3 regions of the Nonomuraea sp. NPDC059194 genome follow, and region 1 is predicted to be linked to each of the others. Evidence: riboswitches for the same ligand, from Rfam matches in the RefSeq annotation. Region 1 holds a riboswitch; each other region holds the start of a gene.

Region 1 (5,009 bases):
AAGGACCACCCTCATGTACGACGTGCGCTCGGCCACGTCCGCCCCCGTCTCACCCGGCCTGCTGTACACCCTGCGCGTCCTGGTGCTCGCCCACGCGGTCTCGCTGCTGGTGGCGGCCTCCTTCGCGGGACAGGCGCTGGTCTACGGCGAGACCTCGCTCACCGCCGACCTGGCGACCGCCGAGACCCATGTCATGGTCGGCATGGTCTCCCACCTGGTCGGCCTGCTCCAGGTCGTCGCCGCCGTCCTCTACTGGCGTCCGGGCAGGGGCGCGGGCTGGCCCGCCCTGGCGAGCCTCGCGCTGTTCCTGCTCGGCATCGCCCAGCACTTCCTGCTGTTCATCGGCCTCGGCGCGCACGTCCCCAACGGCGTGCTGATGTTCGGGCTGCTGGCCCTCACCACGGTGTGGGCGTGGTCGCCCTCGGCCGCGCGCCGCCGCTAGGCTGGGCCCATGTTCGTGAAGATCTGCGGGCTGAGCGAGCCCGAGCACGTCGAGGCGGCCGTCGAGGCCGGCGCCGACGCGATCGGGTTCGTGCTGACCGCCAGCCCGCGCAGGGTGAGCCCCGCGCGGGCCGCCGAGCTCGCCGCGCTGGTGCCCGGCCACGTGCTGACGGTCGGCGTCTTCATGGGCGAGCCCGTCGAGCAGGTACGGCAGGCCGCCACGGCCGCCGGGGTGGGCGCCGTCCAGCTGCACGGCCGCCATCCGCACGCCGACTTCACCGCGCTGAAGGATCTCGGCCGCACGCTCGTGCGCGCCGTCGCGGCCGACGCCGACCTGCGCACCGGGGCGTTCGACGAGGACCTGCTGATCGTCGACGCGCCCAGGGCCGGCGCCGGCCAGCCGTGGGACTGGGCGGCCGTGCGCGGCAGGCCCTCGGGCCACTGGCTGCTGGCCGGTGGCCTCGACCCCGCCAACGTACGGCAGGCGATCGCCGAGGCGGGGCCGTGGGGCGTCGACGTCTCCAGCGGCGTGGAGATCTCCAGGGGCGTGAAGGACTCCGCCCTCATCCGCTCCTTCCTGCGCGCGGCCCGTTCCTAGACCCCGCTCCCGGGAGCCTGGGCGGCGGGCTTCAGCGGCGTTCGGGCTGGGGGAGGTAGACCTGGCCGCCGCCGCGCACGAACTCCTCGGCCTTCTCCCGCATCCCCTCCTGCGCCCGCAGGTCGTGGGAGATCCGCATCGAGCAGAACTTCGGCCCGCACATCGAGCAGAAGTGCGCCGTCTTGGCGGGGGTGGCGGGCAGCGTCTCGTCGTGGAAGGCCCTGGCGGTGTCGGGGTCGAGCGAGAGGTCGAACTGGTCCTCCCACCGGAACTCGAACCGCGCGTCCGAGAGCGCGTCGTCCCACGCCTGCGCTCCCGGATGGCCCTTGGCCAGGTCGGCGGCGTGCGCGGCGATCTTGTAGGTGATGACGCCGGTCTTGACGTCGTCCTTGTTCGGCAGGCCGAGGTGCTCCTTGGGCGTGACGTAGCAGAGCATCGCCGTGCCGTACCAGCCGATCATGGCCGCGCCGATGCCCGAGGTGATGTGGTCGTAGCCGGGCGCGATGTCGGTGACCAGCGGTCCGAGGGTGTAGAAGGGGGCGTCGTCGCACAGCTCGCGCTGCAGGTCGACGTTCTCCTTGATCTTGTGCATCGGCACGTGACCGGGTCCCTCGATCATGACCTGGACGTCGTGCGCATGAGCGATCCTGGTCAGCTCGCCCAGCGTGCGCAGCTCGGCGAACTGTGCCTCGTCGTTGGCGTCGGCGATGGAGCCGGGCCGCAGCCCGTCGCCGAGGGAGAAGGCGACGTCGTAGGAGGCGAGGATCTCGCACATCTCCTCGAAGTTCTCGTACAGGAAGCTCTCGCGGTGATGCGCCAGGCACCACGCCGCCATGATCGAGCCGCCGCGCGAGACGATGCCGGTCTTGCGGCCCACGGTGAGCGGCACGTACGCCAGTCGTACGCCGGCGTGCACGGTGACGTAGTCGACGCCCTGCTCGCACTGCTCGATGAGGGTGTCGCGGTAGACCTCCCACGACAGGTCGGCGGCCACCCCGTTGACCTTCTCCAGCGCCTGGTAGAGGGGGACGGTGCCGATGGGGACGGGGGAGTTACGGATGATCCACTCGCGGGTGGTGTGGATGTCGCGGCCCGTCGACAGATCCATGACCGTGTCGGCGCCCCAGCGGATGGCCCAGGTCATCTTCTCCACCTCCTCCTCGACCGAGGAGGTGACGGCGGAGTTGCCGATGTTGGCGTTGATCTTGACGAGGAAGTTCCTGCCGATGATCATCGGCTCGCTCTCGGGGTGGTTGACGTTGGCGGGGATGATCGCCCTGCCCGCCGCCACCTCCGCGCGGACGAACTCAGGGTCCACGCCCTCCCTGACCGCGACGAACTCCATCTCCCTGGTCACCACGCCCCTGCGGGCGTAGGCGAGCTGGGTGACGGGCGCGCCCACCGCCCGCAGGGGGTCGCGGCGCGCGCCGGCGAACGCGTTGACGCTCGCGCGCTTCCACGCGCCCTGGTCGCGGTAGCCGTCGTCGACGGGCTGGGGCTGGCGGCCGCCGTACCTGGCCACGTCGCCGCGGTCGAGGATCCACTGCTCCCTGAGGGCGGCCAGGCCGCGGGTGACGTCGGTCTCCACGCTCCGGTCGGTGTAGGGGCCGGAGGTGTCGTAGACGGTGAAGGACGTGCCGTCGCTCAGCTCGATGCGGCGCATCGGAACCCGGAGGTCGCCCTGGTAGATCTTGGAAAAGCGCGCGTCACTCATCGCGCAAACTCCCTTCGCCGGCATTACCCGGAGCAGGTTCTGGCGGTCGGCGGCTGACAGCCGTCCTCTCAGCCCGGTCACACCGGGCTCCCGCGTTGGTCGGCGTAACCGTAACCCGATCACGGGGGTGCCGCGCAACCCCCGACCCGAAACCGTGCAGCGTGCGCAGGTCGGCGACGCAGTAGGGTCGCAAGCGTGAGCGAAACTTCCGCCCCTTCGTCAGCGGAGGACCGGATCTGGACGGTTCCCAACCTGCTGAGCTTCCTGCGGCTCCTCGGCGTGCCCGTGTTCCTTTGGCTGGTTCTGGGGCCCAAGGCGGACGGCTGGGCGATCGGGCTGCTCATGGTGGCAGGGTTCACCGACTGGCTCGACGGCAAGATCGCCCGCGCCTGGAACCAGACCAGCCGGCTGGGCCGCCTCATCGACCCGGCCGCCGACAAGCTCTACGTCTTCGCCACCCTGCTCGGCCTGGTGCTGCGGGAGGTGATCCCCTGGTGGCTCGTCGCGATCATCCTGGCACGGGAAGTCTTTGTCGGATGTTTCTTTCCCGTGCTCCGCAAATACGGCTACAAGGCACTGCCCGTGCATTTCCTTGGCAAAGCGGCCATGGCCAATCTGATGTACGCCTTCCCGCTGCTCTTCCTGGCTTCGCACACCGGCTCCTGGTATGCCGAAATCGCGAAGATTATCGGATGGGCGTTCGCCATTTGGGGAACGGGTCTGTACTGGTGGGCAGGCGTGTTGTATGTGGTACAGGTGCGCCGGCTCGTCACCGCTGCCAGGGGAGAGCTGCGCGATCCCGGGGAAACCGCGAAGAAGGAGTGATCGGGTGAAGGCGGTCGTCATGGCAGGTGGGGAGGGCACTCGGCTGCGGCCGATGACCGCGAACCAGCCCAAGCCCCTGCTCCCTGTGGTCAACCGCCCGATCATGGAACACGTGCTCCGGCTGCTGCGGAAACACGGCCTGACCGAAACCGTGGTCACGGTCCAGTTCCTGGCCGCGCTGGTGCGCAGCTACTTCGGCGACGGCGACGAGCTCGGCATGCGCCTGCACTACGCCACCGAAGATCTTCCCCTCGGTACGGCGGGCAGCGTCAAGAACGCCGCCGACAAACTCCGCGATGATCGCTTTCTGGTCATTTCCGGCGACGCCCTGACGGATATCGATTTATCCGACATGATCCGGTTTCACCGGGAGAATTCGGCCCTCGTCACCATCGGCCTGACGCGTGTCCCCAACCCGCTGGAGTTCGGGATCATCATCGTCGACGAGCACGGCAGGGTGCAGCGCTTCCTCGAGAAGCCCACCTGGGGCCAGGTCTTCTCCGACACGGTGAACACCGGCATCTACGTCATGGAGCCCGAAGTCCTCGATGACGTCCCCGCGGGAGAGGCCGTCGACTGGTCCTCCGACGTCTTCCCCCGCCTGCTCGAACGCGGCGCGCCCATCTACGGCTACGTCTCCGACTGCTACTGGGAGGACGTCGGCACCCACGAGAGCTACCTCAAGGCCCAGGCCGACGCGCTGACCGGCCGGGTCAGGCTCGACATCGGAGGGTTCGAGATGTCGCCCGGCGTCTGGGTGGGCGAGGGCGCCGAGGTCGACCCCGAGGCCGTCCTGAAGGGCCCGCTGCTCATCGGCGACTACGTCAAGATCGAGGCGGGCGCGCAGCTGCGCGAGTACACCGTGCTCGGCAGCAACGCCGTCGTGCGCGAAGGCGCCTTCCTGCACCGCGCGGTCGTCCACGACAACGTCTACATCGGCCCCGGCGCGCACCTGCGCGGCTGCGTCATCGGCAAGAACACCGACGTGATGACCGGCGCCCGCATCGAGGAGACCGCCGTCGTCGGCGACGAGTGCGTCATCGAGGCCGAGGCCTACGTCTCCAGCGGCGTCAAGGTCTACCCGTTCAAGACCATCGAGGCGGGCGCGGTCGTCAACACCAGCGTCATCTGGGAGTCGCGGGGCCAGCGCAGCCTGTTCGGCCCGCGCGGCGTCAGCGGCCTGGTCAACGTCGAGATCACCCCCGAGCTGTGCGTACGGCTGGCCAGCGCCTACGCCACCACCCTGAAGAAGGGCCAGCAGGTCATCACCTCGCGCGACTCCTCCCGCGCGGCCAGAGCGCTCAAACGCGCGGTGATCAGCGCGCTGACCGCGGGGGCCATCGACGTGCTCGACCTGGAGGCCATGCCGCTGCCCGTCGCGCGCTTCCACACCTCCCGCAGGCCCGCCGGCGGCGGCATCGCCCTGCGCAC
Region 2 (5,009 bases), on a different contig from region 1:
GCCCCGACCCGATGGGCGCGCCCAGCGGCATCACCGCCGCGCACCCCGCCTGCTCCAGCCGCCGCGCCAGCGCAGGGTCGTCCCCGATGTACGGCAGGACCACGAACCCTTCGGCCACCAGCCGCTCGGCCGCGTCGAACGTCTCGATCGGGTCGGGCAGCAGCGTCCGCTCGTCGCTGATGACCTCCAGTTTGACCCAGTTCGTGCCCAGCGCCTCGCGGGCCAGCCGCGCCGTCAGCACCGCCTCGCCGGCCGTGAAGCACCCGGCGGTGTTCGGCAGGACCTTGATCTTGCGCGAGCGCAGCACGTCGAGCACCGACCCCTTGGCGCCCGGGTCGAGGCGGCGCATCGCGACCGTGGTCAGCTCGGTGCCGGAGGCGGCCAGCGCCTGGTCGAGCACCTCGAGGGAGGGCGCGCCCCCCGTGCCCATGATGAGCCGGGAAGCGAACTTCTCCCCGGCGATGATCAGCTCATCCACCCTGCACCGCCGTGAGAATCTCGATCCTGTCGCGGTCGGCCAGCGCGGTGGTCGCCCACGTGCCCCTGGTGACCACCTCGTCGTTGACCGCCACGGCGACGCCGGTGGTCTGCGCCGTCAGCCGCTGGACGGCCTGGGCGACCGTGGTGCCGTCGGGCACCTCGTGCGCGGCCCCGTTGATCGTCACGTGCATCAGATACTTCCTTGTCCGACTGTCGAGAACCGCTGCGGCGAGCACAGGGCGGCGAGCTCGCCCTCCTCGCCGTCGAGGAGCGCGGTGGTGAGCGGGGCCATGAGGACGCCGCCCCTGAAATGTCCGGTCGCGACGGTGAGGCCGGGGCCGTACGGGCCGATGAGCGGCAGGTTGTCGGGGGTGCCGGGCCGTAGCCCCGCCACGACGTCGGCGACCTGCAGCTCGGTGATGCCGGGGACCAGCTCCCTGGCGTCGCGCAGCAGCTCGTACAGGCCGCCGGCCGTCACGTGGGTGTCGAACCCCAGCTCCTCCTGGGTGGCGCCGACGACGAGCTCGCCGTCTCCGCGCGGCACGAGGTAGATGGGCGAGCCGTGGACCATGCCGCGCACGCACCTGCCGAGCAGGGGAGAGGGCGAGCGCAGGCGCATGATCTGGCCCTTGACGGGGCGGACGGGCAGGTCGGCCAGCCCGCCGCTCCACGCGCCCGCCGCCAGTACGACCCGCTCGCCGAGCACGACCTCGCCCTCGGCGGAGCCACCCACGCCGCCAGAATCGCCCGCGCCACCGGGGGCCAGCCGTACGCCCACCACGGCCGAGCCGTCGCGGACAAGCTCGGCCACGCGTCGCCGTACCACTGGGACACCGGCCTTCTCCAGCGCGGCCAGCAGGGCCGCGGTGACGCGCCTGGGGTCCACCCACGCGTCGCCCTCGGCCAGCACGCCGCCCCTGACCGACGGCGCCAGCATCGGCTCCAGGCGGCGGCACTCGCGCCCGGTCAGCCGCCGCACCGGCAGCCCCAGCTTGTCCATGAACGCGGCCAGCTCCTCCAGCGCCGCCAGGTCGTCGGCGCCGAAGGCGAGGTCCATCGTGCCCTGGGTGCGGAAGTCGAGCGGGTGGCCGCTGTCGGCCTCCAGCTCGGCGGCGAACGCGGGCCAGCGCCGCAGCGCCGCCAGCCCCAGCCTGAGCAGCGGCTCCTCGGTGTAGGAGACCTCGCTGACCGGCGCCAGCATGCCGGCCGCCGCGTGCGAGGCGCCGGAGGCGGGGGCCGGGTCGATCACCGTGACTCGCGCGCCCGAGCGGGCCAGCCGCCAGGCGACGGACAGGCCCACCACGCCGCCGCCCACGATCAGATCCATCTCGCTCCCTTCGCCGGCATGATCCGGATCAGGTGTCTTGCGGTCGAAGGCCCGTCGAAGCCTTCCTCTCAGCCCGGTACGGCCGGACTCCCGCGCGTCTTCCGCCATCCAGCCTACTCACCGCCCGGACCCTGGTCGTCAGCGGTGGATTGGTTAAGGTCATGAACGTGAATCACGTTGTGGTTGTGGGCGCGGGACTGGCAGGCGTACGCAGCGTCGAGGCTCTGAGGTCTCGCGGCTTCGACGGCAGGATCACGCTGATCGGGGAGGAGCCGCACCGGCCCTACGACCGCCCGCCCCTGTCGAAGGCCGTGCTGCTCGGCACCGCCGACTCCAGCTTCGTCGACTCCGACCTCGACGCCATGCGGGTGGAGCACCGGCCGGGGGTGTCGGCCAAGGGGCTGCGCGACGGCGTGGTGGAGACCACCGAGGGCGAGATCGCCTACGACGGCCTGGTCATCGCCACGGGCGCCGAGCCGATCAGGCTGCACGGCGAGGGCCGCCAGCACGTGCTGCGCACCCTCGACGACGCCCTGTCCCTGCGCGCCCGCCTGGTCCCCGACGCCAAGGTCACGATCGTCGGTGCGAGCTGGATCGGCGCCGAGGTGGCCACCGCCGCGCGCAGGGCGGGCTGCGAGATCACCGTGATCGAGGCCGGGCCCGCCCCGCTCGCCCATGTGGTCGGCCGCGAGGTCGGCGCCGACACCATCCCCTGGTACGAGGGCATGGACCTGCGGCTCGACACCATGGTCGCCTCCGTGGACGAGGGCGGCGTCACACTGGTCGACGGCGGTTTCGTCGAGTCCGACGTGGTGGTCTCGGGCATCGGCGTCCGCCCTGCCGTCGAGTGGCTGGCGGGCTCCGACATCGACCTGCACAACGGCGTCGTCACCGACGAGCACCTGCGCGCCTCCCTGCCGAACGTCGTCGCCGTCGGCGACTGCGCCGCGTGGTGGTCGCGCCGCTTCCGCACCAGGCTGCGCGTGGAGCACTGGGACACCGCGCTCAACGCCCCCGAGGTCGCCGTGGCGACGCTGCTCGGCGAGGATGCCGTGTACGATCCGGTCCCGTACTTCTGGTCGGAGCAGTTCGGCCACATGGTGCAGTACGCGGGCCACCACGCGGGCGCCCGCCTGCTCCGCCGCGGCGATCCCACGGCTGCCAAGTGGTCGGTGTGCTGGTTGACAGACGAAGACAGGCTGGCGGGGGTGCTGACCGTCAACAGGCCCCGCGACCTCGTCCAGGGGCGCAGGATCATCGAGTCAGGACAGCGTCTCGACCCCCTCAGGCTGGAAAATCCCGAGGTCGCGATACGTGACTGCGTAGTTTGAAGATGGATGCGATGTGGTAGTGGTGGATTCGTGACGCTTTCTGTTGCACAGATAGACCGGGAGACAGACCAGCTCGTCGGCGAGTGGCTGACGCTCCCCGAAGTGGCCGACCGCCTCGATCTGACGATCGGGCGGGCCAAGCAGCTCCTGAAGGACCACAAGCTCCTCGGCGTACGGCGGGGCTCGGGCGGCCCGCAGGTGCCGGCGGTGTTCCTCGACGGCAACGAGGTGGTGAAGGGCCTGGCGGGCACGCTCACGCTGCTGCTCGACGCGGGCTACGACGACGCCGAGTCGCTGCGCTGGCTGTTCACCCCCGACGAGTCGCTGCCCGGCTCGCCCATCGACGCGATCAAGGCAGGTCGCCATACCGAGGTCAAGCGGCGTGCCCAAGCGCTCGGTTTCTGAGGCGAGGCTCTACCTCTGCACCGACGGCAGGAGGAAACGCGGCGACCTGGCCGACTTCCTCGACGCGGTGCTGAGCAACGGCGTCGACATCGTCCAGCTCAGGGAGAAGGGCCTGGAGGCGCGCGAGGAGCTCGCGCTCCTGGAGGTCTTCCGCGACGCGTGCGACCGCCATGGCAAGCTCATGGCGGTCAACGACCGGGCCGACATCGCCTTCGCGGCCCGCCCCGACATCCTCCACCTGGGCCAGGACGACCTGCCCGTGAGCGTCGCGCGAGAGATCCTCGGCGACGACATCCTCATCGGCAGGTCCACCCATTCGACTGCGGAGGCCTCGGCCGCCGCCGTCGAGGAGGGCGTCGACTACTACTGCTGCGGTCCGATCTGGCCCACCCCGACCAAGCCAGGACGGCCGGCGCCAGGCCCCGACCTGCTCAGGCACGCGGCCGCGCTCGGCGACCGTCCGTGGTTCGGCATCGGCGGCATCGACCTCGACAACCTTGAAGAGGTCAGGTCGTACGGCGTGCGCCGCGTCGTGGTGGTCAGGGCGATCACCGAGGCCGACGACCCAGGGGCGGCGGCCGCCGAGTTCGCCAAACGGCTGGCGTAACGGCTCTGTCGACGGCGGCCACCCCCGGGGCGAGCGGCTCTCAGGTCTTGCGGGTGGTGGCTGCCACCGCCAGCTCGGCCAGCGCGGCGCGGGCCTCGGCGGTGATCGGCGCGTCGTCGAGCGAGGTCAGCGCCTCCTCCAGGTAGGCGCCGATCATCTTCTCGCACGCCTCGAGCGCGCCGCTGCCCTCGATGATGCCGCGCAGCTTGGCCACCCCCTCCGCGTCGAGGTCGGGGTCGCCGAGCAGGCGGCGCACGGTCGCGGCGTCATCAGGGGTCGCCGCGGCCAGGGTGCGGGCGATGAGCATCGTGCGCTTGCCCTCGCGCAGGTCGTCGCCGGCCGGCTTGCCGGTCTCCACCGGGTCGCCGAACACGCCGAGGATGTCGTCGCGCAGCTGGAAGGCGATGCCGACGCGGTTGCCGTACTCGACGCACAGTTCGTCGATCCACGGCGCGCCGCCGCCCGCGGCGAGCGTCAGGCCGAGCCGCAGCGGCTGCTCCACCGAGTACTTGCCGCTCTTGTAGAGCGCCACCCGAAGCGCCGACTCGAAGGTGTTCTCGCCGTGGGCCTGCTCCAGCAGGTCGAGGTACTGCCCGCACATCAGCTCGGTGCGCATGTGATCGTGGAAGGGCTGGGTGACGGCCAGGTTGGGCAGGCCGCACGAGCGCCACATCTCGCCCGACCAGATCAGCAGCAGGTTGCCCAGCAGGATCGCCGCGCCCTCGCCGAACTGCTCGGCCGAGCCGTACCAGCCGCTCTTGTCGTGCAGGCGCTCGAAGCGACGGTGTGCCGAGGGCATGCCCCTGCGCAGGTCGCTCTTGTCCATGACGTCGTCGTGCACCAGCGCGCTGGCCTGCAG
Region 3 (5,009 bases), on a different contig from region 1:
CGAGACCTGACCGCCCGTGCGGACCCGTTCGAGCACCGCGTTGTGCTCAGCGGTCAGCTCGCCGGGAACGATCGGCGCGCGCCGACCGGCCAGCTCCTCGTAGCTCCACCCGAACAACCGCTCTGCCGCAGGGTTCCAGACCAGCACGGTCTGGTCCCTGTCGAGCACGACGACCGCGTTGGGGGCGCTGGAGAGTACGGCCGCGGTGATCTCCTCGTCACCCACCTTTCCATACTGCCGGTGGCGCGCACGCTCCGTGGCCTTATCCGTCCGATACGCTGCGGGCTATGTCGGCTGGCGAGCTCGATGCCCTGCTGAGGGTAACCTCACCCACCTACCGCCCCGAGCGACCGCCGGATGTCGCCATCGGCACCTACGACGGCGCGGTGGGCAGGCTGGTGCTCGCGATGACCGGCAAGGGCGTCGTCGCCTGCAGCTTCGACGACGAGCACGCGGTCTTCGAGCGGATCTCGCGGGTGATCGGGGGGCTCGTGGGCCCCGATCCGCGCCGCCTCGACCCGGTGCGGCGCGAGCTCGACGCCTACTTCTCCAGGCGCCTGCGCGCCTTCACCGTCCCCGTCGACCTGCAGCTGGCCACGCCGTTCGGGCGCGCCCTGCTGCAGATGACGATGGCCGTGCCGTACGGCACCGGCACCACCACCGGCGACCTGGCGGCCCGCATCGGACGGCCACAGGCGCTCCGCGCGGTCGGCAGCGCGATCAACGGCAACCCGGTGTGCGTGATCGTGCCCTGCCACCGGGTCGCCGATCGCGACGGGTATCCCGGCGGGCCCACCGCGCTCGAACGCCTGCTGCGGGTCGAGCGCTAGCGCCGCCGTACCCGGCCGATGACCAGGGTGAGCAGGCCCGCGACCACAAACGCGCCCAGGGCCGCGCTCATCCACGGCTGGCGGGTGAAGCCGAGCGCCGCGCGGGCGCCGTCCCAGATCTCCGCCCACCACGGGATCGTGGACGGCGCCGCCAGCAGCCACCACGCGCAGAAGCCGAGCGCCCACGGGATGGTCATGAGCCATCTTGAGGGGGCGTTCTCGCCGGTGTTCCAGGTCTTGGCGCTGCCGAGCAGGAAGTAGTCGACCACGAGCACGCCGAGCATCGGGACGAAGACGGCGCCGATGATGCTGAGGAAGGCGCTGTAGGAGTTGACGTCGACCAGGAGCGCCACGCCGACCGTCAGCACGCCGATCGCCACCGAGAACAGCCGCCGGTCGACGCGCGGCATGAGGTTCTGCAGCGACATGGCGACCGAGTAGACGTTCGCGAACGACTGGTCGGTCTCGCGCAGCACCAGGATGCCGAAGAACAGCGCGCCCAGCGGGGCTGCGACGAACGGGCCGAAGACCGCCGTCGGGTCGCCCAGCACGGCGTCGTGCCCGGCGATCGCGACCGCGTAGACGCCGATGGCCAGGCACGCGACCTGCGCGACCGTGTAGCCGCCGACCACGCCGGTGAAGGCGGCCGAGCTGCTGCGCGAGTGCCTGGCGAAGTCGGCGGCCAGCGGCACCCACGAGACCGACAGCGCGATCACGAAGTCGACGGCGGGGGCGAAGGCGTCCCACGAGCCGCCGGTCTGCGTGGGAGCGCTCTGCAGCAGCGTGACCGCGAACCAGACGGTCGAGATGATCACACCGACCGTGACGACCCGCCTGATCAGCCTGATCGCGCCGAGCGGGTAGATCGTCAGGCCCGTGGTGATCGCCCCCGCGACGACCACCCAGACGGCGTACGGCACGGCGTCACCGAAGATCGCCTGGGCGCCCACGGAGATGACCCACAGCTCGAACGCGCCCCATCCGAGCATCTGGATGATGTTGAGCACGGTCGGGACGTAGGACAGCTTGGCCCCGAACAGGCCTCTGAGCAGCACCATCGCGGGCTGGCCGGTCTGGGCGCCGGGGATGGCGGCCAGTCCGACCATGGCGGTGCCGATGAGACTGCCGACGATCGTCGCGGTGACCGCGGCGGTCATGGTCAGCGGGTTGTCGTCGAGGAGGGGGTTGATGAGGAAGAGGGCGAAGGAGAAGCCGAGAAGGCTGACCCCGAGGTTGGCCCAGAAGGCGCTCTGGTCGAGGACGCCCAATGTTTTCGGCGGGGCCTCGTCGAGGGTCAGAGGTACTTCGGCATGCTTCGGGTCGACGACATGCGTCATCACACGCTCCCTACGCCGGCATTACCCGGACAGGTTCATGCGGTCGGCAACGGCAGTTGCCCTCTCAGCCCGGTTGCCCCGAGCTCCCGCGGTTTGGACTTGTGGGTGCGGCCGGGATCTGCCCAGCTCGCGCCCCAATGATGCACCATTTGTCCGCGTTCAACCACCCCCGCGAAGGCGCCCCCTCCGAAGCGCGGCCGGGACGCCCGGCTCAGGACGACGGTGACGGGCTCGACGCGCGGACCTGAGCCACAAAACCCACCATTAACCACTAAAAGAATTAATCGCCCCTAATCCCTGGAAATCCCACAAAGCGCGACGGCCGCATCGCCCCGCTTAGTCGAAATGAGCAGGTTGGTAGCGATTGGGTCTTATTTTGGTTGAGTTCCTTTGTTGCCGGTGAGGCCCGTCGGCGCACGGGTAACAACGCAGCGATCAAGCACAGGAATGGATCGCTGTGCGGAACAGTTCGCGGGGGGACTAAGAAATGAAGAAGCGATTTCGGTCGCGGCTGACAGCTCTGGGGTGTGCTGTCGGCATGGCCGCAGGACTCGTGGCAGGGGCGCAGGGTACGGCGCATGCGGCGACCATCTTCGTGCCGTGTTTCGGGCCAAATGGCGGCGGGGCTGGACTGGTGAATGCCATCAACACTGCCAACCTCAATGCAGGCGCGGACACCATTGTCCTCTCGCCGCTGTGCCCGTACACCCTCAACAACGTCAACAACAACACCAATGGCCCGAACGGCCTGCCGGCGGTCAGCACCGAGATAACGATTACCGGCAACGGAGCCACGATTCAGCGTAACCCAGTCGGCACCCGTCCGAATTTCCGTGTCTTCCTCGTCAGCAGCGGCGGTGACCTCACGCTTACCGGCGTGACAGTACGCAACGGGCGTACGGCCTTCGGCGCCGGAATTCGCGTTGACGGAGGCGCCGCCTTGACGCTGAACAACAGCGTCATCCGCAACAACACCGCCAACGACCCCACCCCTGGAGGGCTAGCCTTCGGCGGCGGCATCTTCAATAACACCGGGTCGGTGACGATACGCAACAGCACCATCCGCGACAACACCGCAGTGGCCGAGATAGCCGCTGGCGCCGGCATCGCCAGCGGCGCGGGTTCTCTCACCCTGATCGACAGCACTGTACGCGGCAACGCCGCCACGGGTGGTGACGCCGCACAGGGCGGTGGAGTGTGGTCCATCTTCGGCAACACTCTGAACATCACCAGAGGCATCGTCACAGGAAACACGGTCGACGCTCCCGACGTTGCAGGCGCCGGGATCGTCGCCGCTGCGGGCGGAACAGCGCAGATCAACGGGGCCGTTGTGAGGGGCAACGTCGCGACCGCCTCCGGCGCCACCGGCCAGGCCCAAGGCGGCGGCATCTTCAACGGCGATCCGATGACGTTGCGCAACAGCGTCGTCACCGTCAACGTGGCCAGGGCCACCGGAGGTGGCACTGCCACCGGCGGCGGTGTCCTGAACGAGGGCGCGCTGACCCGGCAGTTCACCGCGATCGTGGCCAACGTCCCCGACAACTGCGTCAACAGCGGTTCCGGCACCGGTTGCTGACCTGAGCGCCCGGAAAGTCGTCGCTGGCCCACCCGGGAGACCGATTCACCCATGGCCCAGGCCAGGAACCCCACTGGCCTGGGCCGGCGAGCGAAACCCGACGGCTGGTCGTCGCGGGGACCTTCCCGGCCCCGGGAGGTTGTGGTGTGGCGGGTCGGCGAGAATGGGAGGCATGACCGTCTGAGCTTCCCCTCCTACACGGACGCCACCGACGAGGCCACATGCGAGGCACTGCGGATGCTCGGAGGTGCGCTGGACGGGCCACAGGATCGCGAGACACTCAAGAGCTGATACGGCGCTTCGCGTGCTTCCTGAGCCGTGCTCCGCACGGAAACCCGGCTCCCGCGTTGACTTGATCAATTGAGCTGGGCTTTCCCAGCTCGCGGCCCCCATGACGCACCATGCGCCCGCGTTCGGCCACCCTGGGGTGCTCAAGCTCCGATCAGAGCCACTGAACCCGCACGACGTACACCTCTCGTGTCCGTTCCATGACGAGGTACGTGATGAGGCCGCGTTCACCAAACGGCATGGTCAGCATGTTGGCATCGGGATTGCTCGGGTTCGATGAGCGGCCCGTCCACGGCGCCGTCTCCAGGAGGGTGAACAGTTCGGCGAGGTAGCCGAGTGCTTCATCTGGGAGCGCGTCGATCTGGTCTTGGGCGACGGGGTCGGGGTGGAAGGAGGGTATACACCTACAGCGCGACCCCGCGTTCGGTCAGCAGCTCACGCCAACTCTTGCCACCGCGTGGCAGATCCTCGCCACGAGCGGCAAGGGCTTGGGCATGCGCCACTCGCTCGTGCATCTGTTGACGCCCTGCCGGGTCCTGCGCCGAGTCGCACGCGATGAGCCACCACGTGTGAACGAAGTCGTTGAGCTTCGTCAGGTCGAGACTGGCGCGGACTTCCGCGAGTGCGATCCGCAGCCCTTCGTCGAACCCTTCGCGATCCTGAGGCGTGACCAGCGCGCCACGGATGGCCCGCAAGCTCTTGTCCGGTGCTGCCTGTGGCGTTGGCTCATGCGGTTGTGCCGTCATCGGGGCTCCCCCTCCGTCCGACTTACCAGCTCAGCGTACAGGCGACTGCTGTATTTCGTAGCTGTACGGCCCTGTCCGGCGTCATTCTGAGGACCCCGAAACCAGCTGACCTGCACGTTCATTACCGAACAAGCATTCGATGGCACTGTCCGGACAGGTTCATGCGGTCGGCAACGGCAGTTGCCCTCTCAGCCCGGTTGCCCCGAGCTCCCGCGGTTTGGACTCGCAGGTG

The links. A riboswitch is a leader RNA that binds a small molecule or an ion and turns the genes downstream of it on or off. The one in region 1 is predicted to bind thiamine pyrophosphate.
Region 2: linked by a shared signal. The riboswitch ahead of thiO (glycine oxidase ThiO) and the one ahead of thiC (phosphomethylpyrimidine synthase ThiC) in region 1 are both predicted to bind thiamine pyrophosphate.
Region 3: linked by a shared signal. The riboswitch ahead of ACFXJ8_RS42830 (purine-cytosine permease family protein) and the one ahead of thiC (phosphomethylpyrimidine synthase ThiC) in region 1 are both predicted to bind thiamine pyrophosphate.

What each region holds. Positions count from the first base shown of each region.
Region 1 is NZ_JBHZBH010000009.1:28,322-33,330, reverse strand. Features, by position in the region: gene ACFXJ8_RS14240 (hypothetical protein) at 14-442, shown strand; gene ACFXJ8_RS14235 (phosphoribosylanthranilate isomerase) at 452-1,039, shown strand; gene thiC (phosphomethylpyrimidine synthase ThiC) at 1,071-2,753, opposite strand; TPP riboswitch at 2,746-2,857, opposite strand; gene ACFXJ8_RS14225 (CDP-alcohol phosphatidyltransferase family protein) at 2,949-3,578, shown strand; gene ACFXJ8_RS14220 (sugar phosphate nucleotidyltransferase) at 3,583-5,009, shown strand, end outside.
Region 2 is NZ_JBHZBH010000002.1:193,662-198,670, reverse strand. Features, by position in the region: gene ACFXJ8_RS03635 (thiazole synthase) at 1-478, opposite strand, end outside; gene thiS (sulfur carrier protein ThiS) at 471-671, opposite strand; gene thiO (glycine oxidase ThiO) at 671-1,807, opposite strand; TPP riboswitch at 1,796-1,911, opposite strand; gene ACFXJ8_RS03620 (NAD(P)/FAD-dependent oxidoreductase) at 1,969-3,138, shown strand; gene ACFXJ8_RS03615 (Rv2175c family DNA-binding protein) at 3,169-3,543, shown strand; gene thiE (thiamine phosphate synthase) at 3,521-4,150, shown strand; gene ACFXJ8_RS03605 (polyprenyl synthetase family protein) at 4,191-5,009, opposite strand, start outside.
Region 3 is NZ_JBHZBH010000076.1:983-5,991, reverse strand. Features, by position in the region: gene ACFXJ8_RS42840 (PAS domain S-box protein) at 1-225, opposite strand, end outside; gene ACFXJ8_RS42835 (methylated-DNA--[protein]-cysteine S-methyltransferase) at 288-830, shown strand; gene ACFXJ8_RS42830 (purine-cytosine permease family protein) at 827-2,167, opposite strand; TPP riboswitch at 2,157-2,267, opposite strand; gene ACFXJ8_RS42825 (right-handed parallel beta-helix repeat-containing protein) at 2,706-3,743, shown strand; gene ACFXJ8_RS42820 (DUF6247 family protein) at 4,436-4,777, opposite strand.